DNA from 2 places in the Streptomyces sp. NPDC002776 genome. Region 2 is predicted to be linked to the other one. Evidence: riboswitches for the same ligand, from Rfam matches in the RefSeq annotation. Region 2 holds a riboswitch; the other holds the start of a gene.
The links. Region 2 has a riboswitch for cyclic di-AMP ahead of ACWD11_RS22925 (C40 family peptidase). Riboswitches for the same ligand answer to the same signal wherever they lie in the genome.

Region 1 (7,588 bases), on a different contig from region 2:
GCGTGCGAGCCGCCGTTCAGGATGTTCATCATCGGCACCGGCAGCAGGTGCGCGTTCGGGCCGCCCAGGTAGCGGAACAGCGGCAGGTCGCTGGCCTCGGAGGCGGCGTGGGCGACGGCGAGCGAGACGCCGAGGATGGCGTTGGCGCCGAGGGAGCCCTTGTTGTCGGTGGCGTCCAGGTCGAACATCGCCTGGTCGATCAGGCGCTGCTCGGTGGCGTCGTAGCCGACCAGCTCGGGGCCGATCTGCTCGATGACGGCGAGGACGGCCTTCTCGACACCCTTGCCGTGGTAGCGGTTGGGGTCACCGTCGCGGAGCTCGATGGCCTCGAAGGCGCCGGTGGAAGCGCCGGACGGAACGGCGGCACGACCCGTGCTGCCGTCGTCGAGGCCGACCTCGACCTCGACCGTGGGGTTGCCTCGGGAGTCCAGGATTTCCCGGGCTACGACGACGTCGATGGACGGCACGAGCATCTCCTTCTTGGGATGTGACGCTGGAAGTGCGGGGCACGTGAGCCTTGCGACTAGAGCCTATCCGCCTGCGGGACGTAGGCCAGCCGACCGACCGTCCCGTGGACAAGGACAGACGGTACCCATTGTTCGGCAGCGGAACAAAGGGACGGTGACATACCGGAAAAGAAAACCCCGCTCCGGTGCGTACGGGGGAACACGCACCGGAGCGGGGTGCTCGTGGGGACGGGGGTGGCCCGCACGAGGTCTTCAGTGTGAACCAGGCGTCTATGAGCGCGCTGTGGTTCGGCTACGGGACTACTTGAGGTGCAGCTGCTGACCGGGGTAGATCAGGTCGGCATCCGCCACGATGTCCTTGTTCAGCTTGAAGAGCTTCTCCCAGCCGCCCTTGACGTCGTTCTCCTCGGCGATGGTGCTGAGGGTGTCACCCGTGGCGACCTTGTACTCGCCGTCGCCCTTCTTGACCTTCTTGCCGGTCGGGGTGGTGACGGTCTTCTGCTTCTGCGCCGGACGCTCGGTCGAACGCGAGGCGGACTGCTCCTCGGTCGAGCGGGTGGAGGTCTCGGTGCCGCTCTCGGAGGAGGAGCCGGTGCTGGAGCCGGTGCCGGAGCCGCCCGTGTAGGCGGCGCTCGACAGGCCGGTGCCGCAGTGCGGCCAGGCGCCCTTGCCCTGACCGGCGAGCACCTTCTCGGCGATCTCGATCTGCTGGGCCTTGCTGGCCTGGTCGGCGGTGGAGGCGTACTGGGTGCCGCCGTACGCGGCCCAGGTGGAGGCCGAGAACTGCAGGCCGCCGTAGTAGCCGTTGCCGGTGTTGATGGACCAGTTGCCGCCGGACTCGCACTGGGCGACGGCGTCCCACTCGGCGGCGGTGGCGGCGGAGGCGTTGCCGGCCGCCATCAGCGGAGCGGCGACGGCGGCGCCGGTGACACCGGCGATGGCGATGGCGCGAGTGGCCTTGGACGGACGACGGTGCTTGCCCTTGCCGGAAAACAGCATGGTGGATCCCCTCACCGACGCCTGCGAGGTGAGCTGTCGGGTTCGGGCCGGTTGAGTTGCCCGGCCGTGCACCTCGCGGTGCGCGGCTTCACCCCAAGCCGGTTCCGGTGTCGAGTCGCCTCGACTGCCGGACCCGGCGCCTACCTTGGGTCCCCCGCTCCTGCCTGCGGCGCATGACGCGACGACTGTTCCCGTACGGCCGCTGGCAGGATTCGGCGTTGCGGCAGCCGGGGCTCGTGTTGACGAGCGGTCCCGACGGTAGACACGCGATCCGCCGAATTTCAAAGACGATCAGGGCTTCTGAGACTCATCCCACACTTTCGCCAAACCGGACATTCAGCGCGAAGCGTGACGTGAACTACCGCTGCTTTTCGCCCGGTTCGACCCCTACTTCAAGGGTCTGACCGGGGATGATGAGGTCCGGATCGGTGCCGACGGTCTCCTGGTTGGCGGCGTAGAGCCCGCGCCATCCGCCGTTCACGTCAAGGGAGTCGGCGATGCCGACGAGACTGTCGCCGGCCCGGACGACGTACGAGCCGTCCGACGCGCCTTCCTCGCCGCTGCGGCCGGCGCTCTCGTCGGCGGGTTCGCCGCGGTGGCGCCCGGTGCCGCTGGAGCCGGTGTCGGTGAGGGCGGAATCACCCTCGATCCGGCCGGAGTTGTCCGGGTTGTCCCGCCCGGGAGTGGCCGAGGACTCACTGTCGGCCTCCACGGAGGGGGCAGTATCGGAGGATTGTGACGACTCGACCGACTCGGCGGACTCCGTGGATTCGGAGGACTTGTCCGACTTGGTTGAGTTGTTCGAGTTGTCCGTGGCCTCGGTCGACGGGGAGGAGCTGGGCTCCGAATCCGCGGAATCGCCGTCGAGCGGGTCCAGCAGACCGGACGAATCAGATGAGCCGGAGGAGTTGGCGGACTCCGACGATTCGGGCGAAGCGGACTCATCCTCCGCGACGCCGGTGTCGATGTCGACCGAACCCGACTCGGTGTCGAGACCGGAGAGCGGGCCGCAGGTCGGCCAGGCGGCGAGGCCCTGGTCGGCGAGGATGCGCTCGGCGACGGCTATCTGCTGGGAGCGGCTGGCCTGGTCCGCGGAGGCGGCGTACCGCGTGCCGCCGTACCGCTCCCAGTTCTCCTGGGTGATCTGGAGGCCGCCGTAGTAGCCGTTGCCGCTGTCCTCGCTCCAGGAGGCACCGCTCTCGCACTCCGCGACCCGGTCCCAGGTGGTGCCCTCGGCCGCGCTGGCGCCCGAGGCGCCGAGGAGCGGGATGGCGATGGCGGAGCCGGTCACTCCGGCCGCGACGAGGAGAGCCGGGGCCTGGCGGGGGCGACGGTGACGACCGTTCCCGGAGAGCATGCGAGGGCCTTTCGAAGACAGCGGGGACCGGCGCGGCGCCGTTGACGCGAGGCGCCGCGCTGACGAGTGAACGTATCGGCAGACGATCACTTGTCACAAGTTAATGCCGCGCAGATCACGTGAAGATCACAGACTTGAGGGTGTGTCAGGTTTGACCTGACGGTCCGTCGAGGCGGCCGGCTCAGTCGCTCGGGGTGAACTCGACCGGGGTGAACTCGACCGGGAGGGTGCGCAGTCCGCGCATGATGAGGCCGCCGCGCCAGCGCAGCTCGTCCGGTTCCACCGCGAGCCGGAGGTCCGGGAGGCGGCGCAGGAGGGTGGCCAGTGCGGTCTGGCCCTCCAGGCGGGCGAGCGGGGCGCCGAGGCAGTAGTGGATGCCGTGGCCGTAGCCGAGGTGCTGGTTGTCGCGGCGGGAGAGGTCGAGCGTGTCGGGGTCGGCGAACCGCTCGGGGTCCCGGTCGGCGGCGGCGAGCACGACGAGGACCGGGTCGCCCGGGGCGATGTGCTGGCCCCCGACGGTGAGCGGCTGCGTGGCGAAGCGCCAGGTGGCGAGTTCTACGGGGCCGTCGTAGCGGAGGAGTTCCTCCACGCCGGTTTCGAGGAGGGCCGTCTCCTGTGCGGCGAGGGACTGCTGGAGGCGGGCCCGCTGGTCGGGGTGGGTCAGCAGGGCGAAGGTGCCGTTGCCGATCAGGTTGACCGTGGTCTCGAAGCCCGCGAAGAGAAGGATGAAGGCCATGGCGGCGGCCTCGTTCTCGGTGAGGTGCTCGCCGTGGTCGGAGGTGCGGATGAGACCGGAGATGAGGTCCTCGCCGGGCGCGGGGGTGTCGGGCAGGGCCGCGCGCTTGCGGTGGATGAGGTCGGCGAGGTAGCCGCGCATCCTCTTCACGGACCGCGCGACTCCGCCCCTGGGGCCGCCCTGGTGGCGGATCATCATGCCCGCCCAGTCCCGGAAGTCGTCCTGGTCCTCACGCGGGACGCCGAGCAGGTCGCAGATGGCGTAGATGGGGAGCGGGAAGGCGAACTCGTGGATGAGGTCGGCGGATCCCCGGTCGGCGAACTGGTCGATGAGGTGGTCGGTCAGCTCCTGCACGCGCGGGGCGAACTCGGCGACCCGGCGTGGCGTGAACGCCTTGCTGACGAGCCGTCGCAGCCGGGTGTGGTCCGGGGGGTCGATGTTGAGCAGATGCGTCATCAGCTCGGCCTTGCGCTCACCGGGGATACCGGTCTTGCCCTTGGCGTGCGCGGGCTCGTCGTGATGCGCGGGGTTCTTGCTGAGCCGCGGATCGGCCAACGCCTGCTTGGCATCGGCATACCGCGTGACCAGCCACGCCTCCACCCCACTGGGCAACGTAGTCCGACGCACGGGGGCGTACTCCCGCAGCCAGGCGTATGCGGGGTAGGGATCGGCAGCGAACTCCCAGGTGAAGAGGTCGGGGGCGGGAGGAGGGGGCACTGCGGGGGTTGCGGCACCGTCTGGGGTGGGGGTGACGGGGCAGGCCGAGGCGGGGGTGGGGGTGGCTGCGGGGGTTGCGGCGCGGTCTGGATTGGGGGCGGGGGTGGGGTGGTCGGTCACTCCTTGACGGTATCCGGCGGGGGGCGGGGGCTTCGCTGGGCGGGGCGAGGGGGTGGGTGGCTGGGCGGGCCAAGGCGCCGTGAGGCCGTGCTCGGCTTCTTGTCGGGGCCCGCCGGGGAGAGCCACCCCTTCTCTGCGCGAGCTGGAGGGCGGGAGCCGGCGGCGGGTGGATGGGTGGGCCCGGCGGAGGCGGCCCGGTGGGCCGGGGTGGGTCTTGGCGGCTCTGCTGAGGAGAGTCCGTCCCCCTACTCTCTGCCTCTCTGCGCGTGTGGCGGTGTTGGGCCCTGGCGGGGTTACTGCGTGGTGGGGTTTCGGGCGCGGATTTCGTCCAGGGCGTGGGTGATGGCGCGTCCGGCTGAGAGTGGGGGCCGGGGGACGGGGGCGTGGGGTCGGGGGTGTGGTGGGCCAGGGCCGACAGGAGTCGCTGGTCCGTGAGGGCCGCGCGGAGTGCGGGGAGGGCCTCGGCCGCGGCGGGGTTGCCGTGCTCGGCCGCGACGCCTAGCCAGTGCAGGGCGCGCGCGAGGAGCAGGAACCCGAGTTCCTGGGCCGGCTCCCGGCTGCCCGCCTCGGCCGCCCTCTGGATATGGGGAAGGGCTTCGGTCAGCTTGCCCTGCTCCAGCAGCAGGTACCGCCCGGGCATGTACGCCTCTCGCTCGTCCTGCTCCGCGACCTCGCCCCACCAGCGCAGCGCCTCGGGGGCGTCGCCGGCCCACGTCGACAGGAAGGCGAGGATCGTCGGGGCGACGGAGTCCCCCGCCTCGGCCGGGATCCGCACCGCCTCGCGAGCCGCCCGGAACACCTCGTCGCGCTCGGGCAGGTCGTACCTCGCCGCCATCCAGGCCATCGACCCCCACAGATGAGGAGTCAGCGGCGGCAGGTCGGGACAGCGGATCGCGTCGGCGACCAGCGTCCCGCACGCCTGCCAGGTGTCCTTCTCGGGACCCGGCACCAGCAGCCCCGAGACTCCCAGCCGCGGCTTGGCCGCCCAGTCCAGGTCCTCCTGCGAGACGGGGGTCGCCAGCGCGCACCCGCTCCCGTACATCTGCCGTACGTTGATCAGGAATTCCCAGGTCCGGGGCGACAGGCCACTGGTGACTCCGCAACGGGCCGCGTCGATGGCCGCCCGCACCAGCAGGTGACCGTCGGCCCGCCCGTCGGGACGGCTCGCCCGGCGCCACTCCTCCCACAACTCCGGTCCCGCCGCCAGGAACTGCGTGACGCCCAGCTCACCGCGCCGGCGCACCGCGTCCCTGAGCCGCGGGTCCTCCGCCTGCGCGAGCCGTGCGAGTTCCGTCTCGCTCCAGTCGCAGGTCAGATCCACCGTGCGGGCCCCGCGCAGGGCACGGGCCATCGGCAGGTCACCGAAGCGGTGCGCCTCGTACGCGGTGTCCCGCATCGTGGCGAGCACCAGCACACCCTCGTGCGCGAGCTGCGCCAACGGCCCCGCCACCAGCCCCCGTTCGTCGATGTGGCTCTCCAGATCGTCCAGCCACACCACATGCGTACCGGCGGGATCACGCCCGCGCAGCGCGGCGGGCAGCTCGCGCGGCTCGGTCCCGGGGTGAGCGTTGAACAGCCGGGCACCGGCGTCGGCGTTCCGCCTCAGGGCGGCCCAGGCGGTCGCCGACTTGCCGGACAGCGGCTCCCCGGTGACGACCACCAGTCCGCCCTCCCGCAGCCCCCGCGCGACCAGCCGGTCGAGTTCGGCGTCCCGGTCGCGCGGGACGTAGGGCGGCAGATCGGGCTCGCCCCAGAAGGAACTGACGGGCCGTACACCCAGCGCGCGGCCCCGTAAGTCACCGAGCCGGGGCCAGCTGTCGGCGGACGCGGGCCCCGGCTGGCCGTAGTTGTGCTGCACGCCGATGACCGGGGCATGGAAGCTGGACCGCCGGAAGTCGACGTGGTCCCCGGGCCGTTCGCCCTGGGCGAGGGGGCCCGGAGCGTCGCGGGAGGTGACGCTCACCGGTACGGCGGCCGGAGCGCCCAGCACATCGCCGCATCCCCCGCAGTAGATGTCGTCTCGGTCCACCGAGGTCGCGCAGGACGGACAGGCCAGGTGACCGGTCGGCCGGAAGTCCGCTATGAACTTGTGCACCTCATTGGCGATGACCCCTTCTTGAACGCCTCCCGGATCTTGCTCCGCCAGATCCGCGCCGCGTCCCGCGCCGACAGCTCCCCGCTGCTCAGCTCGCTCCGGTGGCCCTCCAGAACCGGTCCCACGTCCTCGCTCATGGCCAGCGCGTAGATGTGGACGAATGCAGGCCTGGCCCTTTCCTCCCAGTCGTCGGAGCCCATCGAGGACACCAGAACCCCGGCCGCCGCAGCCGCCAATTCGTCCAACACGCCTGACATACAAGCCCCCGTGCCCCAGAGCCGGCTCAGGAGGCAACCGTACTAACCTTCCAGGCCCTCGGCAGCCCGCACCGCATCCCGGTACGCCCGCCCCGCCGCCCGCAGCGCCGCCTCCGGATCCACGCCCTCGGCCTCGGCGCGCACCGCGAGAGCGAGGAGCTCGTAACCGACGCCCTCGGTCCTGGGCAGGGGCACGTCGAGCCCGGCCGTTCTGACCCGGGACGCCAGCTTCGCCGCGAGGGCGAGGCCGGGCTGGCCGAGGGGGATGCCGTCGGTGACGGACTCGCGGCGCTTCTCCGTGGCCTTGGTCCGCAGCCAGTGCTCCTTGACCTCCTCGGGGGTGGTGGCGGTCTCGTCCCCGAAGACGTGCGGGTGGCGATGGATCAGCTTGGCGACGATGGTCCCGGCGACATCGTCGAGGGAGAAGGGCGCCTCGGGGTCCTCCTCGGCGATGCGCGCGTGGAAGACGACCTGGAGGAGGACGTCCCCCAGTTCCTCGCGCAGTTCGTCCCGGTCCCCTTCCTCAATGGCCTCGACGAGTTCGTAGGCCTCCTCGATGCCGTACTTGGCGAGGCCCTTGTGGGTCTGCTGGGAGGACCAGGGGCACTCGGCGCGGATCCGGTCCATGACCTGGACGAGGTCGAGCAGGCGGGCGCCGGGCAGGTCGTAGGAGGCGGGGAGCAGTTCCAGCTCCGGCATGCTCACGCGGCCGGATCCGGCGAGGCGGGCGAGGCCGTCGGTCAGCGCCGGTTCGCCCTCGCCGGTGGCCACGACCACCACGGTGCGGCCGCCGGCGCAGGTGCCGACCAGCGCCTCGGCGGTGGGGGCCGCCTCGGTCAC
Region 2 (7,588 bases):
CCTCGTACTCGGCCGGTGGCGGATCCGCGAAGACCTGGCGCTGCAGCACGCCCGTCCACAGGTCGTGCATCCCGCCCTCGGGGTCGCACACGGACATCGGCTGCCAGGTGTCGCCGTGGTAGCCGCCCCGCCAGGTCAGCAGCCGCTGCTTGCCGGGACGGCCGAGGGAGCGCCAGTACTGGAGGCACATCTTGACGGCGACCTCGACCGACACCGAGCCGGAGTCGGCGAGGAACACATGCTCCAGACCTTCAGGCGACATGTCGACAAGGAGCTTCGCGAGGCGGACGGCGGGCTCGTGGGTGAGCCCGCCGAACATCACATGGCTCATCCGGCCGAGCTGCTCGCGCGCCGCCTCGTTCAGCACCGGGTGGTTGTAGCCGTGGATGGCCGACCACCAGGACGACATCCCGTCCACCAGCTCGCCCGAGCCGTCCGCCATCCGCAGCCGCACCCCGTTCGCCGACTCCACGACCAGCGGCTCCTGCCGGCCCGGCATGGGACCGTACGGATGCCACACGTGCCGACGGTCCAGGTCCAGCAGCTCGGGCACGCTCAGGTCAGGCATTGGGCGCGAGGTCCGTTCCGGCACCCCGACGGCGTACGGCCACCAGGTCGGTGCGGGCCTCGCCCGGCTCCGGCTGCGCGGCGGAACCACAGCTCCCGCCACCCTCCGGCTGCGCGGCGGAACCGCAGCCCCCGCCGCCCTCGTGCGAACCGCACCCACCGCTCACCCGGTGCTCGGGCAGCGTCACCTCGCCGGCGCCCTCGATCTCGAACCCGGCGTCCGCGATCATCTCCAGGTCGGCCTTGCCCGCCTGGCCCTCACTGGTGAGGTAGTCACCGAGGAAGATCGAGTTGGCCAGGTGCAGCGCGAGGGGCTGCATCGTGCGCAGGTGGACCTCACGGCCGCCCGCGATGCGCACCTCGACGTCCGGGCAGACGAACCGCACCATCGCCAGGATCCGCAGACAGCGCTGCGGGGTGAGGTGCCACTCCTTGGCCAGCGGGGTGCCCTCGAACGGGATCAGGAAGTTCACCGGCACCGAGTCCGGGTCCAGCTCGCGCAGCGAGAAGACCACGTCCACCAGGTCCTCGTCGCTCTCGCCCATGCCCGCGATCAGACCGGAGCAGGCGGACAGACCGGCGCCGTGCGCCTTCTGCACGGTGTCGACGCGGTCGGCGTAGGTGTGGGTGGTGGTGATGTCGCCGTAGGTGGCCTCGGAGGTGTTGAGGTTGTGGTTGTAGGCGTCGGCGCCCGCCTCGCGCAGCCGCTCGGCCTGGCCGTCGGAGAGCAGCCCGAGGCAGGCGCACACCTCGACACCCTCGTTCTGGTCCTTGATCGCCTTGATGGTGTCCGAGACCCGGTCCACGTCACGGTCGGTCGGGCCGCGTCCGCTGGCCACCAGGCAGACCCGCTTGGCGCCGCCCGCGAGACCGGCGGCCGCCGCCTTGGAGGCCTCGTCCGGCTTGAGCCAGGTGTACTTGAGGATGCCGGCGGTCGAGCCGAGCCGCTGCGAGCAGTAGGAGCAGTCCTCGGGGCACAAGCCGGACTTGAGGTTGACCAGGTAGTTCAGTTTCACCCGGCGGCCGAACCAGTGCCGGCGCACCTTGCCGGCCGCGGCCACCACATCGAGCAGGTCGTCGTCGGAGGTGGCGAGGACGGCCAGGGCCTCCTCGCGGGTCGGCAGCTCGCGCCGCAGCCCCTTGTCCAGCAGCGTGTTCAGCAGGTCCATGAGAGCTGATCCTGTCCTAAGGAGTGGTCCCCGGCCAAGGAGAGTTCGTACAACTCGGCCCCTTCGACGTGTGGGTATTGCCACACCGTGGGTGCCTGGTCGTCCCGCTAGTGTCTGTGCGCTGCCTACAAAATCTCCGGAGGACTCATGGCGTTCGGCTGGATCGACGAGCAGGCGGAGCTGCGCCGCCGCGCCGGACTCGTACGGACGCTGCGCCCTCGCCCGGCCGACTCGCCGCTGCTGGATCTGGCCGGCAACGACTACCTGGGCCTGACCCACCACCCCGACGTCACTGAGGGCGCCGCGCGCGCGGCGCGGACCTGGGGCGGCGGCGCCACCGGCTCCCGGCTCGTCACCGGTACGACCCAGCTGCACGGCGAGCTGGAGCGGGAGCTGGCGGACTTCTGTGGCTTCGAGGCGGCGCTGGTCTTCTCCTCCGGCTACGCGGCCAACCTCGCCGCGGTCACCGCGCTCGGGCCGCACGGCTCGCTCATCGTGTCCGACGCCGGCAACCACGCCTCGCTGATCGACGGCTGCCGGCTGGCCCGCGGCACGACCCAGGTGGTCGCGCACGCCGAACCGGACGCCGTGCGCAAGGCGCTGCGGACGCACGACGGGCCGGCGGTCGCCGTCTCCGACACGGTCTTCTCGGTCGACGGCGACGCGGCCCCGCTGGCCGGGCTCGCCGAGGCGTGCCGAGAGTACGGGGCGGGCCTGGTCGTGGACGACGCGCACGGCCTGGGCGTGCTCGGCGACGGCGGCCGGGGCGCTCCGCACGCGGCGGGGCTGGCCGGCGCCGACGATGTGGTGGTCACGGTGACGCTGTCCAAGTCACTGGGCAGCCAGGGCGGTGCCGTGCTCGGCCCGGCCCGGGTCATCGACCACCTGGTCAACGCGGCCCGGACGTTCATCTTCGACACCGGACTCGCCCCCGCCGCGGCCGGTGCCGCCCTCGCGGCGCTGCGGCTGCTGCGCCGGGAGCCGGAGCGGGCGGCCCGGGCGCGTGCGGTGGCGAGCGAACTGCACGCCCGCCTGACGGCCGCGGGCCATCAGGCGGTGCGTCCGGACGCGGCGGTCGTCTCCGTGCGCGCGCCGTCCCCCGAGGGGGCTCTGCGCTGGGCGGCGGACTGCCGGGCGGCGGGTCTGGCCGTGGGCTGCTTCCGTCCTCCTTCCGTGCCCGACGGCATCTCGCGGCTGCGGCTGACCGCCCGCGCGGATCTCACGGGCGGTCAGATCGAACGCGCTGTACGGGTCATCGGCGAGACACGACCATGAGTCGGCGTGACACGGCCCTGCCGCCGTGGAACTGATGGACGCTGATCAGAACTTGCTCGGTGCTTGCTCGGAACCTGATCGCAACTGTCAGGACCGGATCGCGGCCGTGAAGTCCGCCCAGCTCTCGGGGGAGAAGAGCAGCGCGGGTCCGGCCGGGGCCTTGGAGTCGCGTACGGCGAACAGTCCGGCGCAGGGGCCGGTCAGCGGCCGAGCGGTCTCCACGCAGTTGTTCGCACCCGTGCTGTAACTGCTGCGCAGCCATTGCACGTCGTGCAGTTCGGTACTGGAAGGTACGTTCCGAGGCAGTGCAGTCATGGTGCCTCCTTACGCGCCGTCAGCTAGCCCGGCGATGTAATCCAGCGATTCCTCGGGCGAAAGGGCGTGGATCTGAAGGGTGGTGAAGGCCTCCGTGTACGCCTGGAGGTCTTCTTTCCGTTCGAGGTAGAGGCTACTCGTCAAGTGGTCGAGAACAACCACGTCCAGATCAGAAGTGCGCGAAAATGAGAAAATAACGAAAGGCCCGGTGACTCCGATGTGCGCCCCGGCCGTGAACGGCAGTACCTGCAGCCGCACTTGTGGCAGGCGTCCCGCCTCCACCAGCTGCCACAGCTGCCGGGCCATCACCCCGGGGCCGCCGATCTCCCGGTGCAGCACCGCCTCGTCGAGCACCGCGCTCAGCTCCAGCGGCGGCTCGCCGCGCAGCACGTCCTGCCGGGCCAGCCGCACTTCCACCAGCGTGTCGAGGCGCTCGTCCGTGTCGTCCAGGCCGCCTACCGCGGCCCGGGTCACCTCCCGGGCGTACTCGGGCGTCTGGAGCAGCCCCGGCACCACGGAGGTCTCCAGCGTGCGCAACGCGCTCGCCTGGGACTCCAGGCTGATGAAGTCCCGGTAGGTCGGCGGCAGCACCCCGCGGTAGGCGTGCCACCAGTGGTGCCGGCCCGCGCCGTCGTCGGAGCCCGCCAATACCAGCAGCAACTCCCGTAGTTGGGAGTCGGCGACGGCGTAGGCGTCCAGCAGTAACCGCACATCGGCCGGTTTCACCCCGCTGGCGCCGGTCTCGATCCGGCTGACCTTCGACTGGTGCCAGCCCACCAGCCGCGCCGCCTCACCACTGGTGAGCCCCGCACCGGCGCGCAACGCACGCAGTTCGGCGCCCAGCTTCCGGCGGCGTACCGCGGGACCGTGCTGCATGCGCTACTCCTTACTTCAACCGGGCCGCCCAAATACGCTCTCGCGTCGCAGAGTTCACCGCATCGAGCGACAGATATATGCATATCTTGGTGGATCGCCACCGTGACCGGCGCGGTAATGGCAGTCTGGCGAGGAAGCACCAGTCCGGGACCGTACTCGAACCATCCGCTCCGTGTCGGACCGCGGTCCCGTGGGAAAGGGACGACGCCGCCATGGCAGACCATCTGGAAGCATCCGTCACTCTGCCGAGCGATCCCGCCTCGGTCTCCGCGGCCCGCGGCTATGTGGTCAGCACTCTCGAGGAATGGGGACTGCCCGCAGGGACGGACGTGGCCGACACCATCCGGCTCATCGTCTCCGAACTCGCCACCAACGCCGTACAGCACACCCTCGGCCAGTCACCCACCTTCACGGTGGACCTCGAACTGAGCCATGACGAACACCTGCGCATCGGGGTCACCGACAGCCACCCGCGGTTCCCCAAACGACTGCCGGCCGCTGTCCAGCAGGACAACGGCCGCGGTCTGGTCATCATCCGCTGGCTGACCGCCGAGTGCGGCGGCCGACTCAGAGTCAGGCCGACCCGTGAGGGCGGCAAGACGGTCTCCATCGAACTTCCCTGGACCGTACCGGCCCAGCCGGTCACCACCGCCGGTCAGCAGGAGCCCTAGCGAGCGCCCCTGCGGGCGGTACAGCGCTGACCGCCCCGGGAGCGGTCCGGCTCCTCGCGGCGGTCACTCGGGCACCCGTCAGGGCGGCGGCGTGTCAGGGGCGCCACCGCCCTTCGGGTGGCGGCCGGTCAGCTCACCCGGCCGTACCAGACGCTCTTGGTCCAGATCTTCTGCAGCCTCACCACATCCCCGGTCTTCGGGGCGTGCCAGAGCTTCCCCTTCCCGGCGTAGATGCCGACGTGGTAGACGTTCGACCCCGAGTGGAAGAACACGAGGTCGCCGGCCTTGCGGCTCTTGGCGGAGATGTGGCGTGTCTTGTTGTACTGCTGGGCCGCCGTACGAGGCAGCTTCTTGCCCGCCTTCTTGAACGAGTAGAGCGTGAGCCCGGAGCAGTCGAAGCGGTACGGGCCCGTGGCGCCGTACTTGTACGGGGAGCCTTTCTTGGAGGCCGCGACCTGGAGTGCCTTCGTCGCCGGCGTAGCCGCCTCCGCTTCCGCGGAGAGGCCCGGGGCCACGAGCGAACCGCCCACGGCGGCGATGGTCAGAGCCGAAGCCGTACCGGCCCGGGCCATGAGCGACGGGACACGATTGAGCGCAGTCATGCGCAACCCTTCGTCAGCCGCCTGTGAAGGATGACCTGTCGGATTCGGGCTGGCGAAGTTGCCCGGCCGCGATGCGGCTTCACCCCAAGGGCTGCTCGGCACGGACATCCGTGCCGGCGACCCGTCGTGCTCGGGTCCTCCACTCCTGCCGATCCACTCCTGTCGACCGGTCATCCGGGCGGCGGCAGGACTCGGCGTCCGCCCGGATCGCCCCGCCGTGGTGGCGGGGGCTTGTCGTCAGTCAGGGATCTTGGCTCACGGATGTCCGAAAATCCCAACGGAACCGGGGATTTGTGGCGTTACTCACCACTCACCCGTTCGGGTGGACACTGCTCCGTTCGAACCAGCGTCGAGGCTACGGAGGATGCCCGGACCAGCACCGGAACGTCTCTTTCGGGTGAGGGCCTAGCCTCGTTGCGCAACCCTGACGGGCCCACGGCAGGAGACACGACTACGCCGAAAGGGGGTACCTCCTTTGGTCCGTTTCGACTCCGGTCCGGACGCCTCGACGCCATCGCCGAATGGCCGGACCGGGCTCACCTGCGTCAACTGTCCGAGCGAGGCGGCAGCGTGACACGAGCCGTGCGGCGCTCGCCGTCCAACACCCGCAGTGCGCGCGCCGACGTGGGGCCCGAATGCGCGTCAGTTCCTCGGTCCGGGCCGCCGGATCGCTCGCCCGGCCCCCCCACCGGCTTCCGCCCGGCCGGCAGCTCCGGAGGCGGCGCCCTGGGCCCCTGACGGGTCACAGCTCGGTTAACGTGCCCGAAACCCGGTCCAACTAGCCTCCCTCCACGCCACCAGGGACTTTGCCCGTGGCAGCGGCAACCGGGCCCCGCACGGTCCGGAGCGAGGACTGTGAGGTGGGCTGTGCAACTGACCCCGCACGAGCAAGAGAGACTGCTGATCCATGTGGCGGCCGACGTGGCCGAGAAGCGCCGGGCCCGCGGGCTCAGGCTCAACCACCCGGAGGCGGTCGCCCTCATCACCTCGCACATCCTCGAAGGCGCGCGGGACGGCCGTACGGTCGCCGAGCTCATGGCCTCCGGACGCAAGCTGCTCACCCGGGACGACGTCATGGACGGCATCGCGGAGATGATCCACGACGTCCAGGTCGAGGCGACCTTCCCGGACGGCACCAAGCTCGTCACCGTCCACGAACCGATCGTCTGAGGGGGCTGCGATGATTCCCGGAGAGATCCTGTTCGCGGACGAGCCCGTCGTGTTCAACGAGGGCCGCGAGGTCACCCGGCTGACCGTCCTGAACGCCGCCGACCGGCCCGTCCAGGTCGGCTCCCACTACCACTTCGCCGAGGCCAACCCCGGCCTGGACTTCGACCGTGCCGCCGCCCGCGGCAAGCGCCTGAACATCGCCGCCGGCACCGCCGTGCGCTTCGAGCCCGGCATCCCCGTCGACGTCGAACTCGTCCCGCTGGCCGGCGCCCGCGTCGTGCCCGGACTGCGCGGGGAGACCGGAGGTGCCCTCGATGCCTGAGATCTCCCGGGCCGCGTACGCCGACCTGTTCGGCCCGACGACCGGCGACCGGATCCGGCTCGCCGACACCGATCTGCTGGTCGAGATCGAGGAGGACCGCTCCGGCGGCCCCGGACTCTCCGGTGACGAGGCCGTGTTCGGAGGCGGCAAGGTCATCCGCGAGTCCATGGGACAGTCGCGTGCCACGCGCGCCGAAGGCACCCCGGACACGGTGATCACCGGCGCGGTCGTGATCGACCACTGGGGGATCGTCAAGGCGGACGTCGGCATCCGCGACGGACGGATCACCGGCCTCGGCAAGGCGGGCAACCCCGACACCATGGACGGGGTCCACCCCGACCTCGTCATCGGCCCCGAGACCGAGATCATCTCGGGCAACGGCCGGATCCTCACGGCCGGCGCCATCGACGCGCACGTCCACTTCATCTGCCCGCAGATCGCCGACGAGGCGCTGGCGGCGGGGATCACCACGCTGATCGGCGGCGGCACCGGACCGGCCGAGGGCTCCAAGGCGACCACCGTGACGCCGGGGCCCTGGCATCTGGCGCGGATGCTGGAGGCAATGGAGCAGTACCCCCTCAACGTCGGCTTCCTCGGCAAGGGCAACACCGTCTCGCACGA

Region 1: another riboswitch for cyclic di-AMP. It lies ahead of ACWD11_RS30165 (transglycosylase family protein); the one in region 2 lies ahead of ACWD11_RS22925 (C40 family peptidase).

What each region holds. Positions count from the first base shown of each region.
Region 1 covers NZ_JBSFVG010000020.1:23,895-31,482, reverse strand. The annotation lists gene eno (phosphopyruvate hydratase) at 1-467, opposite strand, end outside; gene ACWD11_RS30165 (transglycosylase family protein) at 768-1,466, opposite strand; cyclic di-AMP (ydaO/yuaA leader) riboswitch at 1,470-1,648, opposite strand; gene ACWD11_RS30160 (transglycosylase family protein) at 1,825-2,823, opposite strand; gene ACWD11_RS30155 (cytochrome P450 family protein) at 3,005-4,276, opposite strand; gene ACWD11_RS30150 (hypothetical protein) at 6,476-6,739, opposite strand; gene ACWD11_RS30145 (nucleoside triphosphate pyrophosphohydrolase) at 6,791-7,588, opposite strand, start outside.
Region 2 covers NZ_JBSFVG010000011.1:163,101-170,688, forward strand. The annotation lists gene ACWD11_RS22895 (adenosylmethionine--8-amino-7-oxononanoate transaminase) at 1-568, opposite strand, end outside; gene bioB (biotin synthase BioB) at 561-1,736, opposite strand; gene ACWD11_RS22905 (8-amino-7-oxononanoate synthase) at 1,884-3,011, shown strand; gene ACWD11_RS22910 (DUF397 domain-containing protein) at 3,099-3,326, opposite strand; gene ACWD11_RS22915 (helix-turn-helix domain-containing protein) at 3,336-4,202, opposite strand; gene ACWD11_RS22920 (ATP-binding protein) at 4,415-4,873, shown strand; gene ACWD11_RS22925 (C40 family peptidase) at 5,002-5,475, opposite strand; cyclic di-AMP (ydaO/yuaA leader) riboswitch at 5,479-5,604, opposite strand; gene ACWD11_RS22930 (urease subunit gamma) at 6,343-6,645, shown strand; gene ACWD11_RS22935 (urease subunit beta) at 6,656-6,967, shown strand; gene ACWD11_RS22940 (urease subunit alpha) at 6,960-7,588, shown strand, end outside.